One region of the Kitasatospora sp. NPDC008050 genome, then DNA from elsewhere that is predicted to be linked to it. Evidence: predicted binding sites of a transcription regulator. Region 1 holds the regulator's gene; the other holds the start of a gene.
What was found. Region 1 encodes HrcA, which represses chaperone genes, less so after heat shock. Its sites were predicted from a motif close to TTNGCACTCNGNNNNNCNGAGTGCNAA; they were not measured.
Positions count from the first base shown of each region.

Region 2: a site for HrcA is predicted at 1,779-1,805, ahead of groL (chaperonin GroEL). Genes of this name have one in related genera too.

Region 1 is NZ_JBIBIJ010000001.1:680,712-684,118, forward strand. It holds gene dnaJ (molecular chaperone DnaJ) at 1-682, opposite strand, end outside; gene hrcA (heat-inducible transcriptional repressor HrcA) at 761-2,005, opposite strand; gene htpX (zinc metalloprotease HtpX) at 2,357-3,283, shown strand; gene ACFZB9_RS02985 (hypothetical protein) at 3,350-3,407, shown strand, end outside.
Region 2 is NZ_JBIBIJ010000002.1:71,360-74,766, reverse strand. It holds gene groL (chaperonin GroEL) at 1-1,623, opposite strand; gene ACFZB9_RS03830 (cold-shock protein) at 1,952-2,155, opposite strand; gene ACFZB9_RS03825 (ubiquitin-like small modifier protein 1) at 2,736-3,014, opposite strand; gene thrC (threonine synthase) at 3,077-3,407, opposite strand, start outside.

The sequences.
Region 1 (3,407 bases):
GGGTGCCGTTGTCGACCCCGGCGGGGATCTTGACGGTCAGCGTGCGCCGGGCCCGGACCCGGCCGTCGCCCGCGCACTCCGGGCACGGGGTGGGCACGACGGTGCCGAAGCCCTGACACTGCGGGCACGGGCGCGAGGTCATGACCTGGCCCAGGAAGGAGCGGGTGACCTGGGAGACCTCGCCCTTGCCGCGGCACATGTCGCAGGTCTGGGCCGAGGTGCCGGGGGCCGCGCCCTCGCCACTGCAGGTGGTGCAGGTGACGGCGGTGTCGACCTGGAGTTCCTTGGTGGTGCCGAAGGCGGCCTCATCCAGGGTGATCTCCAGGCGGATCATCGCGTCCTGACCGCGCCGGGTGCGCGAGCGCGGGCCGCGCTGGCCCGAGGCCGCCCCGAAGAAGGCGTCCATGATGTCGGAGAAGCCGAAGCCCGCCGCACCGCCGCCGAAGCCGCCCCCGCCGCCGCCCGGCGAGAGCGGGTCCCCGCCCAGGTCGTAGACCTGCCGCTTCTGCGGATCGGAGAGCACCTCGTAAGCGGCGTTGATCTCCTTGAACCGCTCCTGCGTCTTCGGGTCCGGGTTGACGTCCGGGTGCAGTTCACGGGCAAGGCGCCGGAACGCCTTCTTGATCTCGTCCTGCCCCGCGTCCCGTCGGACGCCGAGTACCGCGTAGTAGTCCGTGGCCACCAAATACTCCGCTTGTTCCGCCTCTAGAAAAGTGCTGCTGGTACTGCTCCTGCGCCACTCAATGTACGCAAGAACCGGTTAGGACTCTGCCAGGATCTGCCCCACATACCGGGCGACCGCCCGCACCGCCCCCATGGTGCCGGGGTAATCCATCCGGGTGGGACCGATCACACCCAGCTTGGCGACGCTCTCGTCGCCCGAGCCGTAGCCGACCGAGACGACCGAGGTGGAGTTCAGACCCTCGTACTCGTTCTCCCGGCCGATCCGCACGGTCATGCCGGCCTCGTTGGTCTCACCGAGCAGGCGCAGCAGGACCATGTGCTCCTCCAGCGCCTCCAGCACCGGCTGGATGGTGAGCGGGAAGTCATGGCCGAAGCGGGTCAGGTTGGCCGTGCCGGCCAGCATGATCCGCTCCTCGTTCTGCTCCACCAGGGACTCGAAGAGCGTGGAGAGCACGGTGGAGACGATCGGCCGCTCGGCCGGCTCGAAGGCCGCGGGCAGATCCTCCACCAGGGACGGGACGTCGGGGAAGCGCCGGCCGCCGGCCCGGGCGTTGAGCCGGGCGCGCAGGTCGGCCAGGGTGCTCTCGCGCACCGGGCCCGGGCAGTCGACCATCCGCTGCTCGACCCGGCCGGTGTTGGTGATCAGCACCAGCATCACCTTGGCCGGGGCCAGCGCGACCAGCTCGATGTGCCGGACCGTGGATCGGGTCAGCGAGGGGTACTGGACCACCGCGACCTGGCGGGTCAGCTGGGCCAGCAGCCGCACCGTGCGGGCGACCACGTCGTCCAGGTCGACCGCACCGTCCAGGAAGTGCCGGATCGCGCGCCGCTCGGGGGCGCTCATCGGCTTGACCTCGGCCAGCCGGTCGACGAAGAGCCGGTAGCCCTTGTCGGTCGGGATCCGGCCGGCGCTGGTGTGCGGCTGCTGGATGTAGCCGTCCTCTTCGAGGGTGGCCATGTCATTGCGCACGGTGGCCGGGGAGACGCCGAGGTTGTGCCGCTCGACCAGCGCCTTGGAGCCCACCGGCTCCTCGGTGCCGACGTAGTCCTGCACGATGGCGCGCAGCACGGAGAGCTTGCGCTCGTCGAGCTGGCGGACCTCCAGGCCGGCCGGCTCGCCGCCACCGGGGCGCGCGGCGGGCGCGGCGGACCCGCGCGCGGCAGAGCGCGTGCCGCCGCCACTACGCGTCGGCGCGGCCTTGGCCGTTGCCCGAGGGCCTGCGGCGGTGCGCTGAACTCTCGCGGCCCCGGTGGCCGGTGGACTGCCGGCCGCCGGCTCGCGGCCGGTCGGACGCGGATCGGAATCGGGTTCGTCGAACATGGCACGCACCTCCCTCTTCGCGCGTTGTCCAGGTACCAGGTCCTGCCCTGACAAGTACTGCCCGGTGATCGGCTTGGCACTCTGCCCGGACGAGTGCCAAAACCGTACCTGCCAGTGTAAGGCCCGGGTCCGATCGCAGGAACGCCCTGGCCCGGGATGCCGCGCGGATCACTCCGCATGGCACCCCGGTCCGCTGGGCACGACACGCCTGGAGCGAACGTCTCCGGGCCGGGTGGTGCCCGGCGCCGGACGAAGTGGCAGCATCGATAGCAACTGACACCCGAGCGCCGAAAGGGCCGCTCGGGCGACGGAAAACCCGCTGGATAACTTGAAGGACCAAGAGGAGCAGCCATGTCGGCGTCCGGCCCCCACACCCGCTTTGCGCCCGATCGTGGACTGACCGGTCGGATGGTCACCACGATGTTCCTGATCGGGCTGCTCTACGTCGGCTTCACGGGTGTGCTGATCGTCCTGCTGCGGGGCGCCTGGCCACTGATCGTCCTGCTGATGGGCGGGCTCTTCGTCGCGCAGTTCTGGTTCAGCGACAAGATCACCGAGCGGGCGATGGGCGCCCACGCGGTCACCCCGGAGCAGTACCCGCAGCTGCACGGCACCATCGACCGGCTCTGCGCGCTGGCCGACATGCCCAAGCCGCGCGTCGCGGTGGCCGACAACGACATGCCCAACGCCTTCGCCACCGGCCGCAACCCGCAGAACGCCGTGGTCTGCGTGACCACCGGGCTGCTGCGCCGCCTGGAGCCGGAGGAGCTGGAGGGCGTGCTGGCGCACGAGCTCTCGCACGTGGCGCACCGGGACGTCGCGGTGATGACGGTGGCCGGCTTCCTCGGTGTGCTGGCCGGCGCGATCACCCGGATCGCGCTCTACAGCGGCATGATGGGCGGCGGCAACCGGAACAACAACAACAATGACAGCGCCGCGATCGCGATGATCATCATCCCGCTGGTCAGCATGGTCGTCTACGCGCTCAGCTTCCTGCTCACCCGGCTGCTCTCGCGCTACCGCGAGCTGGCCGCCGACCGGGCCGCGGCCCAGCTCACCGGCCGGCCCAGCGCGCTGGCCTCGGCGCTGACCAAGGTGACCGGGCAGATCGCCGCGATCCCGACCCAGGACCTGCGCCGGGCCCAGCCGTACAACGCCTTCTACTTCGCCCCCGCGCTCAGCGCCAAGGAGGCGGCCACGCAGCTGCTCTCCACGCACCCCAGCCTGGAGCAGCGCCTGGAGCAGCTGGGCAAGATCTCCGCCGAACTGGGACGCTGACCTCCGGTCACCCCGCCGCGCTCCCCGGCCCCGCGCTGGGGAGCGCCCCCTTGGAAGGAACAACCCGTGGGATTCCTGGACTCGCTGCTCGGCCGGACCAAGCCGGTCAAGCCGGACCTCGACC
Region 2 (3,407 bases), on a different contig from region 1:
TCAGAAGTCCATGTCACCGCCCGGCATGCCGCCCGGAGCGCCGGCAGCGGCCTTCTCCGGCTTGTCGGCGATGACGGCCTCGGTGGTGAGGAAGAGCGCCGCGATGGAGGCGGCGTTCTGCAGCGCGGAGCGGGTGACCTTGGCCGGGTCGATGATGCCCTCGGCGATCAGGTCGACGTACTCGTTGGTCGCGGCGTTCAGGCCGTGGCCGGCGGGGAGGTTGCGCACCTTCTCCACCACGACACCGCCCTCAAGGCCGGCGTTGACCGCGATCTGCTTGATCGGGGCCTCCAGCGCGACCTTGACGATGTTGGCACCGGTGGCCTCGTCGCCCTCCAGCTCCAGCTTGTCGAAGGCGATCGACGCCTGCAGCAGCGCGACGCCACCACCCGCGACGATGCCCTCCTCGACGGCCGCCTTCGCGTTGCGAACGGCGTCCTCGATGCGGTGCTTGCGCTCCTTGAGCTCGACCTCGGTGGCCGCGCCGGCCTTGATGACGGCCACGCCGCCGGCCAGCTTGGCGAGGCGCTCCTGGAGCTTCTCGCGGTCGTAGTCCGAGTCGCTGTTCTCGATCTCGGCGCGGATCTGGTTGACCCGCCCGGCGACCTGGTCGCTGTCGCCGCCACCGTCGACGATGGTGGTCTCGTCCTTGGTGATGACCACCTTGCGGGCGGTGCCCAGCAGGTCGAGACCGGCGTTCTCGAGCTTGAGGCCGACCTCCTCGGAGATCACGGTGCCACCGGTGAGGATGGCGATGTCGCCGAGCATGGCCTTGCGGCGGTCGCCGAAGCCCGGGGCCTTGACGGCGACGGACTTGAAGGTGCCGCGGATCTTGTTGACCACCAGGGTCGACAGGGCCTCGCCCTCGACGTCCTCGGCGATGATCAGCAGCGGCTTGCCGCTCTGCATGACCTTCTCCAGCAGCGGGAGCAGGTCCTTGACCGAGCCGATCTTGGAGTTGGCGATCAGGATGTAGGGCTCGTCGAACGAGGCCTCCATCCGCTCCAGGTCGGTGGCGAAGTAGGCCGAGATGTAGCCCTTGTCGAAGCGCATGCCCTCGGTGAGCTCAAGCTCCAGACCGAAGGTGTTGCTCTCCTCGACGGTGATGACGCCTTCCTTGCCGACCTTGTCCATGGCCTCGGCGATGAGCTCGCCGATCTGGGTGTCGGCGGCCGAGATGGAGGCGGTCGAAGCGATCTGCTCCTTGGTCTCCACATCCTTGGCCTGGGCCAGCAGCTGGTCCGAGACGGCCGCGACGGCCTTCTCGATACCGCGCTTGAGGGCCATCGGGTTGGCGCCGGCGGCGACGTTGCGCAGACCCTCGCGAACGAGCGCCTGGGCCAGCACGGTGGCGGTGGTGGTGCCGTCACCCGCGACGTCGTCGGTCTTCTTGGCGACCTCCTTGACGAGCTCCGCGCCGATCTTCTCGTAGGGGTCCTCGAGCTCGATCTCCTTGGCGATGGAGACACCGTCGTTGGTGATCGTGGGGGCGCCCCACTTCTTCTCAAGGACGACGTTGCGGCCCTTGGGGCCCAGCGTCACCTTGACTGCGTCGGCAAGCTGGTTCATGCCGCGCTCAAGGCCGCGGCGAGCTTCCTCGTCAAACGCGATGATCTTGGCCATCGGAAGTGGTCCTCCAGGACACGGTCGACTGCTCGGACCAGAGGTGCCCGCGACGGACGGCCCTGGTATGCGGGGGTCCTGTCCCCTACCGCTCCCGGGGGCCTCACCGACCCGGTCCGTTGTCACTCTCATGCTGTGAGTGCTAACGCCAATAGTTAGCACTCCGGCATGGCGAGTGCAAGCTCCTCGGGTGACCTGGCGGCAACTCGCGGCGACTCGCGGCAGACGAACAGCAGGCCCGCGAGACGTCCCGGTGTCCGGGAAGCCTCACGGGCCTGCTGCTGAACCACCAGCTCGGTGAGAGCCGAGGCTCCGAGGTTCGGAAAGGTCAGACCGCCGCGCGGACCATGTCCGCCTGCGGGCCCTTCTGCCCCTGGGAGATCTCGAACTCGACCCGCTGGCCCTCTTCAAGGGTGCGGTAGCCGTCCATCTGGATCGCGCTGTAGTGGACGAACACGTCCGCACCACCGTCGACCGCGATGAAGCCGTAGCCCTTCTCCGCGTTGAACCACTTGACGGTGCCCTGAGCCATTCCGAACTCCCCTAGTGCTGTGCTGGCCCTTCGCGCACCCGCAGGTCACGGGCGCGGGTCGTGACGGACCGGCCCGAGGTAACCCCCCTGGGCGCGCTCCCGCATGCCGCAGCGTCCCACCCCCGAGCGCCAGTTGGCGCTGACGGAGCAGGCGAATGCATCGACCGCGGCTGAATGTATCCGCATCAGCGCCCTGCGCAACAGGGTCACTGGACGCCAATTCGCTTGGGGCGCCAAGGGATAGTCGGGGATGAATGCGACAGACCTCGGCAATTCGGCTGGGACATAGCGGACGAAACCCGCAAATAGTCCAAAGAATTCTGACGAGGCGCCGACAGGGTCTGGGTGATACCTCGGCAGATACGTCTCACCGGCCGGACGACCCCAGCCGCGCTCAACCGGTCTTCGAGCGGCGCGGCGAGCCCGACGCGGGGCTCGGGGACAGCCTATGCCCTGCCGGGGACAGCCACGGACACCGGCCGCGCCGCAGCGCCGCGGCCGCGCGCCGACAGCAGGGCGCCGCCCGGCCAACGGCCGGACGGCGCCCTGAACGCGTGCCCGAAGGGGTGCTGATGCCCCGTCAGCAGCCGCCCGCGACGGCCGGGATGATCGAGACGCCGGCGCCGTCCTTGATCTCGGTGGCCAGGCCCTCGGCGAACCGCACGTCGTCGTCGTTGACGTACACGTTCACGAAGCGGCGCAGCTTGCCCGCCTCGTCCAGGATCCGGGCGGCGATGCCCGGGTGGTTGCGCTCCAGGTCGGCGATGACCTCCTGCAGGGTGGCGCCCTCGGCGCTCACCTCGGCCGCGCCCTCGGTGTAGGTGCGCAGGATGGTCGGGATACGGACGTTCGCGCTCATCGGGTGTCTCCTCGCTTGCTGAACTGCCGGCTGAGCCACTGGCCCAGCTGCTGGGGGTGGGGTCAGGACGCCAGGCCGGCGGCGCGGAAGGAGTCCAGGGTCGGCCGGATGGTCGCGGTCAGGCCCGAGTCGGCCACCGCGTCCAGCGTCTTCAGGCCGTCCCCGGTGTTGATCGCCACCGTCTCCTTGGCCGGGTCCAGCACACCGTTCTCGACCAGCTTCTTGAGCACGCCGATGGTCACGCCGCCCGCGGTCTCGGCGAAGATCCCCTCGGTGCGGGCCAGCAGCCGGATCGCCGCCACCACCTCGGCGTCGGTGACGTCCTCGACCGCGCCGCCGGTGCGCCGGGCGATGTCCAGCACGTACGGGCCGTCGGCCGGGTTGCCGATCGCC